Regions from separate parts of the Kitasatospora sp. NPDC023118 genome, predicted to be linked through region 1. Evidence: riboswitches for the same ligand, from Rfam matches in the RefSeq annotation. Region 1 holds a riboswitch; each other region holds the start of a gene.
What was found. A riboswitch is a leader RNA that binds a small molecule or an ion and turns the genes downstream of it on or off. The one in region 1 is predicted to bind cobalamin.
Positions count from the first base shown of each region.

Region 2: it holds a riboswitch for cobalamin, as region 1 does, so the genes downstream of both, nicT (Nickel transporter NicT) here and ACZ3UD_RS20080 (peptidase) in region 1, are expected to answer to the same signal.
Region 3: it holds a riboswitch for cobalamin, as region 1 does, so the genes downstream of both, ACZ3UD_RS07870 (ribonucleoside-diphosphate reductase subunit alpha) here and ACZ3UD_RS20080 (peptidase) in region 1, are expected to answer to the same signal.

Region 1 covers NZ_JBVHHW010000014.1:133,202-139,021, forward strand. The annotation lists gene ACZ3UD_RS20070 (prenyltransferase/squalene oxidase repeat-containing protein) at 47-1,474, shown strand; gene ACZ3UD_RS20075 (flagellar hook-length control protein FliK) at 1,982-2,461, opposite strand; gene ACZ3UD_RS20080 (peptidase) at 2,497-3,564, opposite strand; cobalamin riboswitch at 3,664-3,784, opposite strand; gene cobF (precorrin-6A synthase (deacetylating)) at 3,919-4,677, shown strand; gene ACZ3UD_RS20090 (enoyl-CoA hydratase) at 4,725-5,501, opposite strand; gene mmsB (3-hydroxyisobutyrate dehydrogenase) at 5,498-5,820, opposite strand, start outside.
Region 2 covers NZ_JBVHHW010000013.1:29,139-34,958, reverse strand. The annotation lists gene ACZ3UD_RS18410 (helix-turn-helix domain-containing protein) at 1-470, opposite strand, end outside; gene ACZ3UD_RS18405 (EamA family transporter) at 622-1,473, shown strand; gene nicT (Nickel transporter NicT) at 1,482-2,591, opposite strand; cobalamin riboswitch at 2,624-2,816, opposite strand; gene ACZ3UD_RS18395 (ArsR/SmtB family transcription factor) at 2,898-3,281, shown strand; gene ACZ3UD_RS18390 (hypothetical protein) at 3,352-5,025, shown strand; gene ACZ3UD_RS18385 (AAA family ATPase) at 5,022-5,820, opposite strand, start outside.
Region 3 covers NZ_JBVHHW010000004.1:354,192-360,011, reverse strand. The annotation lists gene ACZ3UD_RS07875 (ribonucleotide-diphosphate reductase subunit beta) at 1-93, opposite strand, end outside; gene ACZ3UD_RS07870 (ribonucleoside-diphosphate reductase subunit alpha) at 117-2,522, opposite strand; cobalamin riboswitch at 2,714-2,839, opposite strand; gene ACZ3UD_RS07865 (hypothetical protein) at 3,058-4,206, shown strand; gene ACZ3UD_RS07860 (glycoside hydrolase family 26 protein) at 4,344-5,798, shown strand.

The sequences.
Region 1 (5,820 bases):
GACTCCGGGGCAGGGTCGACGCCCGCCAGCCCAAGGAGCCCGTCCCGTGTCCTTCCCGGCCCCCTCGCGGACCACCTCGACCCGTACCGCCTCCGCCGTCACCGTCGCGCTGACGGCCGGAGCCCTGCTGCTCTCAGCCGTTCCCGCCCACGCGACGGCCAGTCCCACCCAGATAGCCACCTCCAAGAGCACCGGCGTCACCTACCTGAGGTCCCTCCAGGCCGCCGACGGCAGCTTCGTCACCGGCGGCGGACTCTCCAACGAGTGGGCCTTCAGTGCGCTGGCGGCCGCCGGCACGGCCGCCGTCGACGTCGCCCCCGGTGGTGACACGAGCAAGAACGCCCGCCTCGTCTACCGCAATCAGCTCGCCGCACCCACATGGCCCAGCGGCTCGCCGGTCGTCACGGACTACGAGCGCGGCATCCTCAACGCCTACGCCGCCGGCATCGACCCCGCTCGCGTCGGCCCGGGCCGCAACCTCCTCGCCGACCTCGCCGCCTACTGGCAGGCCGCCGAACCTGGCTACTACGGCCCGTCCGCCAACTTCAACGGCACCGTCTTCGGTCTGCTCGCCCTGGCGGGCGCCAAGACCCAGGCGGGCACCCAGCGCGCCCCGCAGGCACTGCTGAACGCCTCCGGCGCCGTGGTGCGCGCCAACCAGCACAACGACGGCGGCTGGAACTACAGCAAGGCCGCCGGCGACCCGACCGCGCTCGCGCAGGGCAGCGACATCGACATGACCGGCGCCGCCATGGCCTCGCTGTGCGCCGCCGGCGTGCCCAACACCGATCCCGCGATCGTCGCCGCCAAGAACTTCCTCAAGGGCAAGCTCGCCTCCTCCGGCGCCTTCAACGCCATGTTCGGTGTGAACACCGACTCCAACGGCTGGGCCGTGTCCGGCCTCAACGCCTGCGGCATCAACCCCCAGGGAGCCGACTTCACCAGCGGCACCGGCAAGACCCCGATCGACTTCCTCATCGCCCAGCAGTTCAAGCCCGGCGGCGGCTTCAAGTACCTGCCCACCGACACCACTCCGTCCCCCTACGCCTCCGTCGACGGCCTGCGCGCCGTCGCCGGCGCCGGGTTCACCGCCACCCCGCCCACCCCGACCGCCGCCGGCGAACCGACGTGGGCCGCCACCACCGGCTTCACCGCCGGCACCGCGGCGAAGCTCGCCCTGGTCGTCGACGACGGCACCGGCGCCCTCAAGGTCTGCGCCGTCACCCTCGCTCCGACCGGCACCACCGCGACCCTCGGTGACGTCCTCGACGCGGCGGCTACTGCCGTTCCCGGCGGCTGCGTCACTTCCGTCACCCCGTCCACCGGCGGCGGAACCGTCACCGCGCTCAACGGCACCGCCAACAGCGGCTCCTCCACCTGGAAGGTCAGCCTGGACGGCGCCACCGCCACGGCCGCCACCCGGGCCAGCACCGTCCACCTCGGCGACACCGTGTCGCTGCGCTACGGCAGCTGACCGCACGGGCGCGGCCGATCGCCGGTCGATCCGCGTCGGCACCGGACGAATCACGACGGCCCGGGGGCTCCGCGCCCGGGCCGCACAACAGGGGGATGGGTACCGATGAGTGCTTCCAGGTGGGCGGCGGGCTGCTTCGTCGCCCTGATCGCCGCCCTGGCCACTCAGGGCGGGCTGACGGAGAACGGACGCTTCTACCTCGCGTCGATCGTCCTCACCCTGCCCGTCGGGCTCGCCGTAACTGGCTGCCGTCTACCTCGTACGAGAGCTGCTGACCGAAGTCGGTGGGCTGTTCGCCGGGACGAGCCTGCCGGACGGCAATGAACCAGCGTGGCTGACCACTTCGGGAATCGTGGCCGACACCCTGCTGTTCACCGTGGCTGCGGTCGTCACTGTGCTGCTCGTCGGTCACCTCGTCCGACGACGGCAAGCGTCCCACGACGGATGAGCCCGGGACGCCGGCGCCCCGTCCTCCCTCATGGAGCCCGGGCGCCGGCTTGCCACGTGTCAGGGGGCCGTGATGCCCGGCTGGGCGCCGGCGCCGAACGACCAGCCCTCGACGTCGCCGGGCGCCGGGTTGTAGCTGCCCGCGCCCAGGCTGCTGTACGACCACGGTCCGCCGTGCTGGGCGTGCCAGTACGACCAGTAGGCGCTGCCGGTCGGGTTGGTGCAGGTGGCGGGCAGTGCGTTGATCTTGCAGACGAAGCCCGGGAAGCGGGGGTGGAAGGCGTACGAGAACCCGGCGCCGGTGAGCGCGGCGAGCCCGTTGGCGGGGTCGCCGGGGGCGCAGCCGGTCTCGATGCCGCCGCCGACGGCAGTGAAGTCGACCACGACGGTGACGCCGGTGGTGCCGTCGCAGGCGGCGGCCCGGGCCTGCGGGGCCTGGACGGCGGAGACGCCGAGCAGGCCGGCGGTGAGGGCCGCGGCCGCGGCGATCGACCCGAGCGTGCGGCGGGCCGGTCGGGCCGGGCTGGGGGTGTCGGTCATCGGAACTCTCCTCGTGGGATCAGGGGTTCGACGTGTCAGCGGGTGGCCGGGGCCGGGCAGGCCAGGGTGGGTGCGTCCGGGCGCGCCCCGGCGGCAGAGAGGGTGGCCAGCGGGGTGCCGGCCAGGCCGAGGACGGCCTGCGCGGTGGCCCGGGCGCCGTTGCCCGCGTTGAAGCCGGATGCGTCGTAGGCGACCGCGCCGCGCACCGCCGGGTCGGCGGAGCAGCCCTGCTGGAACTTCACCAGCCGGCTCCAGCCCTTGAGGCCGGCACCGAGGCGCCCACCGGCGAGCAGTGCCTGGGTGGCCAGGCCGGTGGTGTTGGCGTTGGAGGCGGTCGCCCCGGCGGCCGCGAAGCCGCCGTCGGCGTTCTGGTGGGAGGTCAGCCAGGTGAGGCCGGTGTCCGCCTTGGCGGTGCGGCCGGTGGCGGCGAGGGCTTGGGCGGCGAGCGCGGTGGCGTCGGGGTCACTGGTGCAGGTGGGCTGGCCGAAGGAGACCGGGTAACCGCCGTCCACGCACTGGCTGTTCGCCAGGAAGTCGACGGCCTCGGCGGGGGCGCCGCCGGGGGTGCGGTGCAGGGCGATCAGGGCGAGGGACTGGCCGAAGGCGTTGCTGTAGTCGCCCCACTGCGAGCGGTCGGAGAACCGTCCTTCGGCGGTCTGGAGCGAGCGCAGCCGGGCCGGCAGGTCGACGCCCCCGAAGGACGCCGGGTTCCCTCCGCGTACCTCGACGGCGAGCAGCAGCTTCGCGGTGGCGCTCGCGTAGGCCTCGGTGGTGCCGTCGCCCAGGTAACCGGAGATGATCTCGGGCTTCGCCAGCCAGGCGGTGGCCTTCGCGGCAGCCTCGTCGGAGCTGTGCGAGGCGGCGAACGCCAGCACGGCGTCGATGGTCAGGCCCTGGTCGGGGTAGGTGGTGCCGTTGAAGACGGACTCGAAGTGGTCGCCGTCCACGAGCTGGCGGGCCAGCCAGCCGCCCGCGGCGGCGTCGGGACGAACGGTCCGGGAGGACGTCGTGTCGGCGTGGGCGGCGGTCGCCACCGGGAGCGCGGTGGCGAGCGCCAGGGCGGGTATCGCGAGCAGACCGAGGGTGCGGCGGAGCGCGGGCATGGGTGCCTTTCCGGGCCTGGACGCAGGGGCCCGGAGGACGTCGGCAACACGCCGGGCAGCCCTCGGAGCTCCGGCCCGCAGACCACGACGGGAGGAGGGGACGACACATCCCCGCCGACGGGTACTCGGGCTCGCCACCGACATGACGTCGGCGGCCTACCGTTGCGGGTCAGCGCCGGACTCGGACCGGACTTCCCCCATCGACGGAGTCACAACGTGACGGCTCATCATGGCGAAACGGAAAAGATCGGGTCAAGGGATCGTGCGTCACATCACGGCGGACCCAACGAGGTTCGCCGGCACACCCCGCCTGTCGGACGGGACCGCAGCGGAGCGGGCGGCAGAATGCCTCCCATGCGGCACATCCTCGTCATCGGCATCGGCGCGGGCGACCCCGACCACCTCACCCTGCAGGCGGTCAAGGCGCTCGCCCGCACGGACGTCTTCTTCATCCTCGACAAGAGCGAGGAACGGCAGGACCTGATCCGACTGCGTCGCCGGATCCTGACCGAACACGGGCAGCCCGGACATCGCGTGGTCGAGGTGCCGGACACGGAGCGGGACCGCACCACCCCCGCGTACGCGGCAGCCGTGGACGACTGGCGCGGCCGCCGTGCCGACCTGGTCGAGCGGCTGGTCGCCGAACACCTCGGCGAGGGCGAGACGGGGGCGTTCCTGGTCTGGGGCGACCCGAGCCTCTACGACAGCGTCATCGCCGTGGTGGCCGACGTCCGGGCCCGGGGGACCGTCGCGTTCGACTACGAGGTGATCCCGGGCATCAGCAGCGTCTCCGCGCTCGCCGCCCGTCACCGCACCACGCTGACCCGGGTCGGCCGCCCGGTCCAGATCACCACCGGCCGCCGCCTGGCCGAAGGCTTCCCCGACGGCGTGGACGACGTGGTGGTGATGCTCGACGGCCGGGCGGCCTTCACCGAGATCGACCCGGAGGGGCTGGAGATCCACTACGGCGCCTACCTCGGCACCCCTGACGAGATCCTCGTCGCCGGCCCGCTCGCCGAGGCCGCCCCGCGGATCCGCGAGCTGCGCGAGCGGGCCCGCAAGCGCAAGGGCTGGATCATGGACACCTACCTGCTCCGGCGGTCGGAGAGCTGACGGGCGGTGCGCCGCCCCGGACGAAGGGCGGCGCACCGCGGGTGCCGTCAGCGGTTGTGGAACTCCGGCGGGCGCTTCTCCGCGAAGGCCGCCATGCCCTCCTTCTGATCAGCCGTCGCGAAGGTGGCGTGGAAGAGGCGGCGTTCGAAGCGGACGCCCTCGGCGAGGGTCGTCTCGTACGACCGGTTGACGGCCTCCTTGAGCATGATCGCCGCCGGGGTGGACATCGCCGCGACGGTCTCGGCGGTGGCCAGGGCCTCGGCCAGCAGCTGGTCGGCGGGGACGATGCGGGAGACCAGGCCGGCCCGCTCGGCCTCCTCGGCGCCCATCATCCGGCCGGTCAGGCACAGCTCCATCGCCTTCGCCTTGCCGACCGCCCGGGTCAGCCGCTGCGAGCCGCCGATGCCCGGGATGACGCCGAGCTTGATCTCCGGCTGTCCGAACTTCGCGGTGTCCGCCGCCAGCAGGATGTCGCACATCATCGCCAGCTCGCAGCCGCCGCCCAGCGCGTAGCCGGCGACGGCCGCGACGACCGGCTTGCGCAGGGTGGCGAAGCGGTCCCAGGCGGCGAACCAGTCGCCGAGGTAGGCGTCGACGAACTCGAGGGGCTGCATCTCCTTGATGTCGGCGCCGGCCGCGAAGGCCTTGTCCGAGCCGGTAACCACCAGACAGCCGATGTCCGGGTCCCGGTCGAAGTCCGTTGCCGCCGCGACGACTTCGTTCATCAGGAGCGTGTTGAGCGCGTTGAGCGCCTTCGGCCGGTCGAGCGTGATCAGCCCCACCCGTCCCTTGCGCTCGACCAGGATCGTCTCGTAACCGGTCACTTGCCGCCCTCCCTCAAAGTGGTGATGATCGCCGAGAAGTCCAGGCCCGCACCCTCGGCCGCCGCGAAGTCCGCGTACAACTGCGCTGCCCTGCGTCCGAGCTCGGTGGGCAGGCCCGCCGCCTCGGCGGCCCCGGCGGCCAGTCCGAGGTCCTTGGACATCAGCGCGGCGGAGAACCCGGCCGCGTACCCGCGGTTCGCCGGACTGGCCGGCACCGGTCCGGGGACCGGACAGTTAGTGGTGAGTGCCCAGCACTGGCCGGAGGCCGTCGAGGCGACGTCGAACAGCGCCTGGTGGCTGAGCCCCAGGCTCTCCCCGA
Region 2 (5,820 bases), on a different contig from region 1:
CCGGCCGGTACCGGGTGGTCCGTACCGTCGTGCACCAGGGTCAGCTCGCCCTCGTCGACCCGGACGATCTCCACCGTCCCGGCCGGATGCGGATCGGAGGAGTACTCCTCGCCCGGCTCCATCCGCCACTCCCACAGCTCCAGCGGCCCGGGCGCCTCGATCCCGTGCAGCAGGGTGCCGGTCCCGCCGCTCACACCGGTCCAGAGCGGCACGGCCTGGTCGCCGGGGATGATCCGGACGTCCGGGCCCTCCTCGTAGTCGAGCAGCGTGGCGATGGAGACGCCGAGCGCGTCGCCGAGCCGGACCACGGTGGCCACGCTCGGGTTGGTGCGGCCCTGCTCGATCTGGACGATCATGCCGCGGCTCACCCCGGATCGGGCGGCGAGGGCGTCCAGGGTGTGGCCGCGCTCGGCGCGCAGCCGCTTGAGGTTCCGGGCGAGGGCCTGGGAGACGAGGTCGGGGTCCGGCACGCGGGCAGTCCTCCGGTGTCCACAGTACGGAAAGTGCAGAATATTGTTCGGCGAAGTCCAACTTGGTGAACTACGCTGCCTTCTCGGCAACGAGTCCATCCGACTGTACTTCGGAGTGCATTGTGCTGTCCTCGATCTCCTGGCACCTCCAGTGACCGTCCTGCTCGCCCTCTGCGCCAGTCTGCTCACCGGCCTGGGCGACTTCGGCGGCGGCGTCCTCACCCGCAGACTGCCCGCACTCGCCGTCGTGGTCATCTCCCAGGCCGCGGCCACCGTCGTCCTCCTCCTCGCGGTCCTGGCCACCGGCGGCTGGGCGGACGCCTCCCCCGCCCTCTGGTACGCCGTCGCCGCCGGGGTGATCGGCCCGTTCGCGATGCTCGCCTTCTACCGGGCGCTCGCGCTCGGCCCGATGGGCGTGGTGTCCCCGCTGGCCACCGTCGGCGTCGTGGTGCCGGTCGGCGTCGGGCTGGCGCTCGGCGAGCGACCCGGTCTCGGCCAGGTGGCCGGGATCGCGGTGGCCGTGGCGGGCGTGGTGCTGGCCGGCGGCCCCGAGCGCGGCGGGCCGACCGCCGCCCGTACGGCCCTGCTGCTCACCCTGGCCGCCGCGTTCGGCTTCGGCACCAACATGGCCCTGCTCGCCCAGGCCTCGGCCGGAGGAGGGCTGCTGCTCATGCTGTGCGTCCAGCGGCTCGTCAACGTCGCCGTCGGCGGCACCGCGCTGCTGATCGGCCTGCGCGGTACCGACACCTCCGGGCTGCTGCCCGAGCTGCGCGCCCGGCTGCCCCTGCTCACCGCCGTCGGGCTGGCCGACGTCGCCGGCAACGCCACGTACGCGATGGCCTCGCACAGCGGCTCGGCGGCGGTGGCCGCCGTGCTCGCCTCGCTCTACCCCGTCGTCACCGCGCTGCTGGCGCGCGGAGTGCTCAAGGAGCGGCTGCGCCCGGTCCAGGTGGTCGGCGCCGGGCTCGCCGTCGCGGGCACGCTGCTGCTCGCGGCAGCGTGACCGACGGGCTACTCCGCGGGCGTCCAGCGCTTCTCGACCCCGGCCAGCTTCCAGTAGGCGATCGCGATCGCCCACACCACCACGAACAGCCCGGCGATCGCGTACCCGACGTTGTCCAGCGAGATGTCCGCGATGAACCCGGTGACCGGGTCGGTCAGGTCGAGCTTCTCGTGCAGCACCCCGACCAGCTCGATGGTGCCGATGATGAAGGCCACCGCGATCGACAGCCCGGTGATGGTCAGGTTGTAGTACACCTTGCGCACCGGGTTGGAGAACGCCCACTGGTACGCGAAGTTCATGAAGGTCCCGTCCAGGGTGTCGAACAGGCTCATCCCCGCCGCGAACAGCAGCGGCAGGCAGACGATCGCGTACCAGGGCAGCCCGGCCGCCGCACCCGAGCCGGCCATCACCATCAGGGTGACCTCGGTCGCGGTGTCGAAGCCCAGGCCCAGCACCATGCCCACCGGGAACATCTGCCCGGGCCGGGTGATCGAGCGGGTCGCCCGGTTCAGCACCCGGGCCATAAGGCCGCGCGAGTTGAGGTGCTCCTCCAGCTGAGCCTCGTCGTACTTCCCGGCCCGCATCGAGCGGAACACCTTGAGGATGCCGAGCAGCGCCGCCAGGTTGAGCGCGCCGATCAGGTAGAGGAAGGCGCCGGAGGCCGTGGTGCCGACCAGCCCGAGCCACTTGTGGGTGGCCGAGTCGTCGTCCATCAGCGTGTTCGCCAGCTGCGCGCCGCCCGCCACCAGGGCGGCCATGATGACCACCATCGAGGAGTGCCCGAGGGCGAACCAGAAGCCGACCGAGACCGGCCGCTTGCCGTCCGCCATCAGCTTGCGGGTGGTGTTGTCGATCACCGCGATGTGGTCGGCGTCGAAGGCGTGCCGCATGCCGAGGGTGTACGCGGTGATGCCCAGGCCCACCCCGAAGACCTGGGTGCCGACGGCGTAGTTGTGCGGCGCGACCAGGAAGACGAGCGTCCCGAAGGCCACCACGTGCATGGCCAGGATCACCCCCATCAACCCGGCCGTGCGGAGGGTGTCCTCGCGCTTCCATCTGAAGGTGGGCAGGACGGAGGGGGCCGCCTCGACGGGCGCGGCGGTTTCGGGCAGGGTCATCTTCGGATCACGCTCCAGCACCTCGTGGAATGACTTCGTGAGATGCCGTGGCCGGTCTCCTGGCTTACGGGGCTTCCGGACCCGCCTTCCCAAGCGCACGAGGCGCCCAGTGGCACGTGGGTACGGACAACTCTCCCCCGATCACAGTGGCGAGGGCCGCTCCGGACTGGGACCCCTGAGGTTCCGTCACCGGTCTTCCCGAGCACCACGGCGGGGAACACCGTAGGGCTCCGGCACCACCCTCGCAAGGTTGCGCACCTGTGCAGGTGTCCAGGATCACAGGCCACTGCCTGCAAGAATGTCCGCATGCATCTCGTACCGGCCGACCGCGCGGGCCACCGCACCATCGACGGCCACCGGGTCTGCGAGGCCATCGCCGCGATCGGCGACACCGCGCACGTCCGGTCCTGGGCCGAGCGGTTCTCCCTGCTCGCCGACCCCGGACGGCTCGCCCTGCTGCTCGCCCTGCACCGAGCCGGCCCGCTCGCCGTCACCGACCTGGCGGTTGCCACCGGCATGCGCGACCCCGCCGTCTCCCAAGCCCTGCGACTGCTGCGCACGGCGGGCGTGGTCACCGGGGACAAGGACGGACGCGTGGTGCGCTACCGGCTCGCGGACAACAGCATGCGCCCCCTCCTCGACGAGTGCGCCGCCGGAGAGCACCACGAACCCACCGCAGCGGCGGGCTGACCGACACTCGGGCCCGGCCGTCTCTCGCAAGGGGCACCCCGGGAGCGGCCCGGATGAGTACGATCATGAGGTGCCGTCCCACCCCCACGTCTGGCCCGCCGACCGCTGGAACACCCGCCCGGTCAAGGCCCGCGTGCTGGCGGTCGCCCGCACCCTCACCTCGGCGACCCGGGTCCTGGACGTCCTCACCCTGCTGAACCAGGACGGCATCGAACGGTACTTCACCGTCAACCCCGGCTCCGCCTTCGCCGACCGCGGCCTCACCGACTACCTGCGCGGCCTGCCCGGCTACACCGTGCTGGAGTGGGAGGACGCCGTCCGCCGCCGCTTCGACCTGGCCGTCGCCTGCGCCGTCCACGCCTCCATGCACCGGCTGGACGCCCACCTGGTCGTTCTCCCGCACGGCGCCGGCTACAACCGCCTGGTCACCGAGTCCACCGGCGACACGGTCAGCGCCGCGGGCCTGTCCCGCAACGAACTCACCCACCGGGGGCGGGTGTTCGTGGACGTCCTCGGCCTCTCCCACCCCGAGCAGCTGGATCGGCTGCGGGTCTCCTGCCCCGAGGCCCTGGACGTCGCCCGGGTGGTCGGCGACCCGTGCTTCGACCGGATCCTCGGCAGCGAACGCTCCCGGGACGCCTACCGCGCCGCACTCGGCGCCGTCGACGGCCGCCGGCTCGTCGTCGTCAACTCCACCTGGAGCGGGCACTCGTTACTCGGCCGCCGCCCCGACCTGCCCCGCCGCCTGGTCCGCCGGCTGCCCGCCGACGAGTACACGGTGGCCGTCGTGCTGCACCCCAACATCTGGAGCCGGCACGACCCCGAGGCCCTGCTCGACGACGCCCGCCGGATGGGTCTGCGGCTGATCCCGCCGCACCAGGGCTGGCAGGCCGCGCTGGTCGCCGCCGACTGCCTGATCGGCGACCACGGCTCGGTCTCCGTCTACGGCGCCGCCCTGGGCCGCCGCACCCTGCTGGTCGCCACCGGCGCCGCCGAACTCGACCCGCACTCCCCCAGCTACGCCTTCGGCCAGGCCGCGCCCGTCCTCGACCCGGACGGCGACCTCGCCGCCCAGCTCGAACAGGCCCTGGCCCGGGACCCGGCCGACCTCAGCGACATCACGGACCGCTCGCTCGCCCACCGCGGCGAATCCGCCCGGCTGCTGCGCCCGCTGCTCTACTCCTTCCTGGAGCGCCTGGACGAACCCGAGGGCGAACCCGTCCTTCCGCCCTACCCCAAGCCCGTCCCGCGCCCCGGCGGCACCGACCGGCCCACCGCGTACGACGTCGAGGGCAAGAGCGAGGGGACGGAGGTCAGCCTGCGGCGCTACCCCTTCGACCCGAACGACCCCGCCCCGCGCGGCTTCCACGCGCTCACCGACGACCACCCGGGCGACGCCCTGCGCTACACCGCCGAGGTCCTCGCCCGCACCGAGCCGCACGCCGAACACCCCGCCGCCCACTGGCTCGCCGACACCGCCGCCGAACTCCCCGGCCTCGCCGTCGCGGTGGCCGCCCTCGGCCCGGCCCGCCACCTGCTCAGGCTGCACACCGGCCAGCTGCTGGAGGCCCTCGCCGAACGGGACTTCGGCCGCGCCGAGCCCGTCCTCGACCCGCTGCTGCTCGGCTCCGCCGTGGCCTCCTGGCTCGCCGACGGCGGCGACCCGGCCGGCCTCCCCGAACACGGCCTCACCGTCCGCACCGGCGAGCACCGCACCCGGGTGTCCTTCCGGACCGGTCCTTAGGCCCGCAGCTCCCGCAGCCGGGCGCGGCTACGCTCCGCCAGCTCCGGGTCGTGCAGCTCCTCGGCCAGGGCGACCAGCAGGGTGTGGGCCTGGGCCTCCTTGGGGTACTGCTTGCGCTCCCCGGCCCGGCGGGCGCAGTCGCCCGCGGCCGCGACGGCGAGGTCGAGCTGCCCGAGCGCGCGGTGGGCCCGGGCACGGACCAGCGGCAGCTTCATCAGCATGTCGTGGTCCGCGGTGGCCTCGGCCCGCGCGGCGGCCCCGGCCAGCACGGTCAGCGCCTGCTCCGGGCGTCCGTCCGCGATCAGCGCCTGCGCCAGGTTGTAGCTCTGCACGATCTCGCCGTGAGCGTCGCCCCGGTTCTCCGCCAGGGCTCGGGTGAACCGGTCCACCGCCTCGCCCGGGCGGCCGTCGGCCAGGCAGAGCAGGCCGTCCGTCTCGAGCAGCACCCCCACCACCCGGCGCTCGGCCACCAGCGGCAGCTGCGCCTCGGCGAGCGCCAACTGCTCGGCGGCCGGCCCGTACTCCTTGCGCTCGTAGTGGGCGCGGGCGAGCTGGTTGCGCATCCGGACCACGGCGTCCGGCTGGTTGTCCCACTGGGCCGACTCGACGCCGAGCCGGTGGGTGGCGATCCAGTCCTGGTAGAGCTTGCGGCCGTGGTAGAGCGGCCACAGCGACTCGCAGAGCCGCCACACCTCGCCGTGCCAGCGCTGCTCGGCCGCCGCCTCCACCACCGCGCGCAGGTTGGCCCGCTCGGCGTGCAGCCACTCCAGCGCCGCCGCCCCGGAGGCGAAGCCG
Region 3 (5,820 bases), on a different contig from region 1:
CCAGGTGTTCTTGATCGCGTCGCGGTACCGGTCGTAGAACGACGGGTAGCGCATCGGGCGCAGGGTCAGCTCGAAGCCGGGGTCGAGCAGCATCTTGCGGTCTTCGTTCGGGGTGCTCACTGGCAGGCCTCGCAGGACTCGGGGTTCTCCAGGGAGCAGGCGATGGCGGCTTCCTGCTCCGGGGTGAGGGTCGGGGTGTTCACCGGCACGGGCGCGGCGGCGCGGGCGGCACCGGAGGCGGCCTGGGCGATGCGGGTGGCCGGGCGCGAGCGCAGGTAGTAGGTGGTCTTGAGACCGACCTTCCACGCGTAGGCGTACATCGAGCTGAGCTTGCCGATGGTCGGCGCCGCCATGAACAGATTGAGCGACTGACTCTGGTCCAGGTACGGCATGCGGGCCGCGGCCAGGTCGATCAGCGCGCGCTGCGGCAGCTCCCAGGCCGTCCGGTAGAGCGAACGGACCTCCTCCGGCAGCCAGTTGAACTCCTGCACCGAGCCGTTGGCGTCGCGCAGGGCGTCGCGGGTCTGCTGGTCCCAGACGCCGAGCTCCTTGAGCTCGCGCACCAGGTACGGGTTGACCTGGAGGAACTCCCCGCTCAGGGTCTCGCGCTTGAACAGGTTGGACACCTGCGGCTCGATGCACTCGTACACGCCGGCGATGGACGCGATGGTCGCGGTCGGGGCGATCGCGAGCAGGAGCGAGTTGCGCAGGCCGGTGACGGCGATGCGGGCGCGCAGCGCCGTCCAGCGGTCGGCCCACTGCGGGGCGGCCGTCGGGAAGTGGTCGATGTGCAGCTCGCCGCGGGCGGCGCGGGTCTCGCCGTAGGCCTCGTGGCGGCCCAGCTGCTCGGCCAGGTCGGCGGAGCGCTCGTAGGCGGTGAGCATGATGCGCTCGGCGATGAGCGTGGACAGCCGCGCGGCCTCGGCCGAGTCGAAGTCGATCCGCAGCTTGAAGAAGACGTCCTGCAGGCCCATCACGCCGAGGCCCACCGGCCGCCAGCGGGAGTTGGAGGTCCCGGCCTCAACCGTCGGGTAGAAGTTGATGTCCACCACGCGGTCGAGGAACGTCACGGCCGTACGGACGGTGGCGTCCAGCCGCTCCCAGTCCATGGCGCCGAGCAGGTCGTCGGCGGAAGCCCCGGCAGCGACGTGGGCGCCGAGGTTGACCGAGCCGAGGTTGCAGACGGCGGTCTCGGAGTCGTCCGTGACCTCCAGGATCTCGGTGCACAGGTTGGAGGAGTGCACCGTGCGGCCCGGCAGCGCGGTCTGGTTGGCGGCGCGGTTGGAGGCGTCCTTGAAGGTCATCCAGCCGTTGCCGGTCTGCGCCAGGGTGCGCATCATGCGGGCGTACAGGGTCTGCGCCGGGATGGTGCGGACGGCCTTGCCGGCCTGCTCGGCCTTGCGGTAGGCCTCGTCGAAGTCAGCCCCCCACAGGTCGACCAGCTCGGGCACGTCGGCGGGGGAGAACAGCGACCAGTCGGCGTTGGCGTTGACCCGGCGCATGAACTCGTCCGGGATCCAGTGCGCCAGGTTGAGGTTGTGGGTGCGGCGCGCCTCCTCACCGGTGTTGTCGCGCAGCTCCAGGAACTCCTCGATGTCGGCGTGCCAGGTCTCCAGGTAGACGCAGGCCGCGCCCTTGCGCCGGCCGCCCTGGTTGACCGCGGCGACCGAGGAGTCGAGGGTGCGCAGGAACGGGACGATGCCGTTGGACTTGCCGTTGGTGCCGCGGATCAGGCTGCCGCGCGAGCGGATGCGCGAGTAGGACAGGCCGATGCCGCCGGCGTGCTTGGACAGCCGGGCGATCTGCGCGTAGCGGTTGTAGATCGAGTCCAGGTTGTCCAACGGGGAGTCGAGCAGGTAGCAGCTCGACATCTGCGGGTGCCGGGTGCCGGAGTTGAAGAGCGTCGGCGAGGAGGTCAGGTACTCCAGGCGGCTCATCAGGCCGTACAGCTCGGCCACCTCGCGCACCGACTGCTCGGAGTCGCCGACCGCCAGGCCGCAGGCGACGCGGAGCAGGAAGTGCTGCGGGGTCTCGATCACCTTGCGGGTGATCGGGTGGCGCAGCAGGTAGCGGGACTGCACGGTGCGCAGACCGAAGTACTCGAAGCGGTCGTCGCCGGCGGTGTCGATCAGCGCGTCCAGGGCGGCGGCGTGCTTGGCGACGAAGGCCGCGGTGGTGTCGCCGATCAGGCCCTCGGTGTGGCCGACGGCGATCGAGGCGGAGAAGGAGACCGCGCCCTGGCTGTTCGCCTCGTCGACGATCTCCAGTGCGAGCAGACGGGCCGCCAGCTTCGAGTACTGGGGGTCCTCGGCGATCATCGACGCGGCGGCGTCCACGGCCAGCCCGCGCAGCTCGGCGAAGTCCGAGCCGGCGTGGCGGCCGCGCAGCGCGGCGGCGGCGACATGGCCGGGGTCCACCTCGGTGAGGTCGGCGCTGCGGTCGGTGAGAAGCCGCAGCAGCGCTCCGCCGGGGTCGGAGACCGTCGGGTCGGTGAAGGCGGTACCGGAGCCCTGGGCGGGCAGGGTGGCTGAGGCAGCGGTGGTCAAGGCGCTCTCTCCTGGCGGCGATCGGCGGCGGTGATCGGGTGGCACCGGACCGGTCTGGGCAGGGGAGCACGGCGCGAACGCAAACGGCGTCGCGCGACGGTGTCTCCCCGGCCCGCCCGCGAGGCCCGGAGGTGTACTGCTGGTGCTGGCGCGGCCTCTGCGGGAGGGCCGTGGGCACGCGGTCGGCAGGTACTCGGACTCGCGGACACGGCTGCTGGAGCCGCCCGCACACCGCTGCGGGGCAGTCCCGGATTCCCGCCGGGTTCCCCTGCATCGACAGCAGGAGTGAGCATACATGTAGTGGTGTCTCACTGATGCGGCACCACATGTAGTGCGGCGTGGTGTGTTGGCGCGATGACCGGCGGTACTGGGGCGGGTGGCGGTTCGTGCCCGTCCGGCGCCCGGATCCGCGCCTCGGGCGGGTCGGATCCGCACGCCCGCGTCCTGGTTTCGGCACGGAATGGTCACCGGACGGATCGACGGTCGGGGGGATGCCCTACGATCTGGGCGCATGAGCGACGGAACCGGCGTACCTGGGCACGGGCCGCAGGGAACGCCTCCCGCCGGGCCGGGGGGCGTACAGAATCAGCAGTCGGCGGTGCCGGGTCCGGTGCCGCCGCCGAGCGGCGGTTTCGGCCCGCCGCCGGCCTCGTACGGGCCGGTGGTGCCGTCCGCGCAGCCGCTCTCGCAGCCGGTCCCGCCGGTACCGCAGCCGCAGCCCCAGCCGGTCGCGCAGCCCCAGCCGGTACAGCCGCAGCCCCAGCCCCAGCCGGTGCAGCCGGCGGCCCCTCAGCCGCAGTGGCAGCAGCAGCCGCCCCAGCAGCCCGTGCCGCCGCAGCGCGTCGAGCCGAACTGGGAGGCGCTGGCGGACCGCAACGAGGCTGACGGCAAGCGCAAGCGCCGGATGAGGGTCATCGGCATCGTGGCCGCCGTCGTCCTGGTGGGTGGCCTGGCCGCGGGCGGCGTGATGCTCCTCGGCAAGAAGGACGACACCAAGAAGGCCGGCGGCGGTCCGGTCACCACCGTGTCCGCCTCGGGCAAGCCGACCCCCGGGCCGTCGAGCGCGAGCGCGACCCCGGGCGGCCAGACGGACGACCCGTCGAAGCCGATCTGGGAAGCCGCCACCGACCCGGCGCCGCAGGACGCGGGGGCGCTGTTCTCCGCGATGCAGGTGACGGTCAGCGGCGCGACCTGGAACCGGACCGTGGTCTCGCTGGACCAGCCCTGCTGGGACGGCAACTCCACCACCGGCGGTCTCGGCAAGATCCTCGGCGACCAGGGCTGCCAGAAGGTGCTCCGGGCGACGTACGTCTCCGGCGACAGCGCGGTGACCGTCGGTGTCGCGGTCTTCGACCACAAGATCCAGGCCGAGACCGCGATGAAGAACTACGCCGGCCAGCTCAAGGGCCTTCCCGCGGCCGGCGCCCCGGCGTTCTGCGCCAACCCCGGCTGCACCAGCACGCACGGCAGCCTGGGCCGGTACGCCTACTTCACCGTCGAGGGTTCGGCGAAGGGCGGAAACGCCCCCGATGCCACCGCGACCGCGGCGGCCTCCGGCTTCGCCGAGCACGTGAAGGGCCAGCTGCTCCGGCGGGCCAAGGCGGCGGGCTCCGCCACGCCCGGTTCGCAGGGCACACCGGCGGCCACCCCGGCCGGCTGACCTGTCGTGACACCCTGGTGCCGGCGGATCCGTTCGCCGGGACCGGGGGAGTGTGGCAGGCTCTCGGGAGTCATTCGTACGTGTGTTCCGGTTGCGTCCGTGGGGGTCGGTACCGGCAAGCAACCGGAGGAGCGGTCGTGGCCCTGCCCAGTGCCCTGCGCGGCAAGCCGGCCGTCCTGGCCGCGGCCGGGATCGTGGTCGTCGCGGGCACCTTCGCGCTGCTGGGCCGGGACGACCGGGCCGACGGCGAACAGCCCGCGCGGGTACCGGTGTCGGTCGGCGCCCCCGGACGCACCCTGCCGCCGGACGTGGGCCGGGACCTGCTCGCCCGGGACCCGCAGGCCTCGCCGAACGCCCGCGCCGTCCAGCAGTTCCTCGCCGACCTGGAGAGCCAGGCCCGCACCGGGCAGAGCGGCGGCACGGTGATCGGCCAGCACGTCGAGGCGCACAACGAGCGCAACAACCCCGAGTACGGCGACTACCGGGGCACCAAGCAGGTCGGCTACTACTACAAGAAGGCCGCCGACATCACCGGCAGGCTGCCCGGCTTCCTGGAGACCGACCTCGGCCCCGGCTACGGCCAGAACGCCTGGGGCGTGGGCAACCCGCGCTCCTACTCGGCCGGCCGCTGGCCCACCTGCCGGACCGGCTGGCAGTACACCGACGACGCCGTCGACCTGATGACCGCCGTCTGGTCCGGCCACCCGCGCGCCGACGACGGCACCTACGGCAGCTCCGGCGTCCAGCAGAACTGCGACGGCAGCAGCACCGAACTGCCGGACAACGGCGGCGCCCCGGCCGGGATCGTCGGCATGTCCTTCCACGAGCCCTACCCCGGATCGGACGTCAAGTCCTTCGACCGGGTGCTCTGTTCGAACTCCCCGGCGGCCAAGGACCCGGGCTGGTTCGGCCGGGTCGTGGACGCCGCGCACGACACTCCCGAGTACCGCGCGCTGATCACCGACCTGTCCTACCTGGCCGACCACCTGGAGTACCTGGCCGCCCACGACGTGCCGGTGCTGCTGCGCCCGTACCACGAGATGAACGTCCAGGACTGCTCCAGCCGGTTCTGGTGGGCGGGCCAGAAGCCGGCCGACTACCAGGCGCTGTGGAAGATCACCTACAAGTACCTGGTGGAGACCAGGGGCCTGCACAACCTGCTGTTCGTCTGGACGCCGGTGTCCTGGGACGGCGCCCCGGGCGTGGACCCGTGGGACTACTACCCGGGCGCCCAGTACGTCGACGTGGTCGGGGTGGACGACTACAGCGGCAGTCCGGCGCACCCGATCGGCACCGGCGAGGTGTGGACCAAGCGCTACTACGACGGGCTCGCCGCCTACGACAAGCCGCGGATGCTGGCCGAGTCCTTCGCCGTGCCCGTCAACTCCCGCCAGCCGGACACCCTGCGGCGCACGCCCTGGACGATCTGGACGGTCTGGGGGCAGTCGCTCACCGCGAACAACCTGGCCCCGGACCAGCCGCGCAACTCCGGCGCGGACGTCAACGCCACCTATCACAGCCCGCTGGCGATCACCGGTGGCTCCGGCTCGTCCGGCGGGAGCATCGACTGGGGTGGGCTGCACGTCCGCTGAGGGCGGGCGAGGTCCGGCGAGG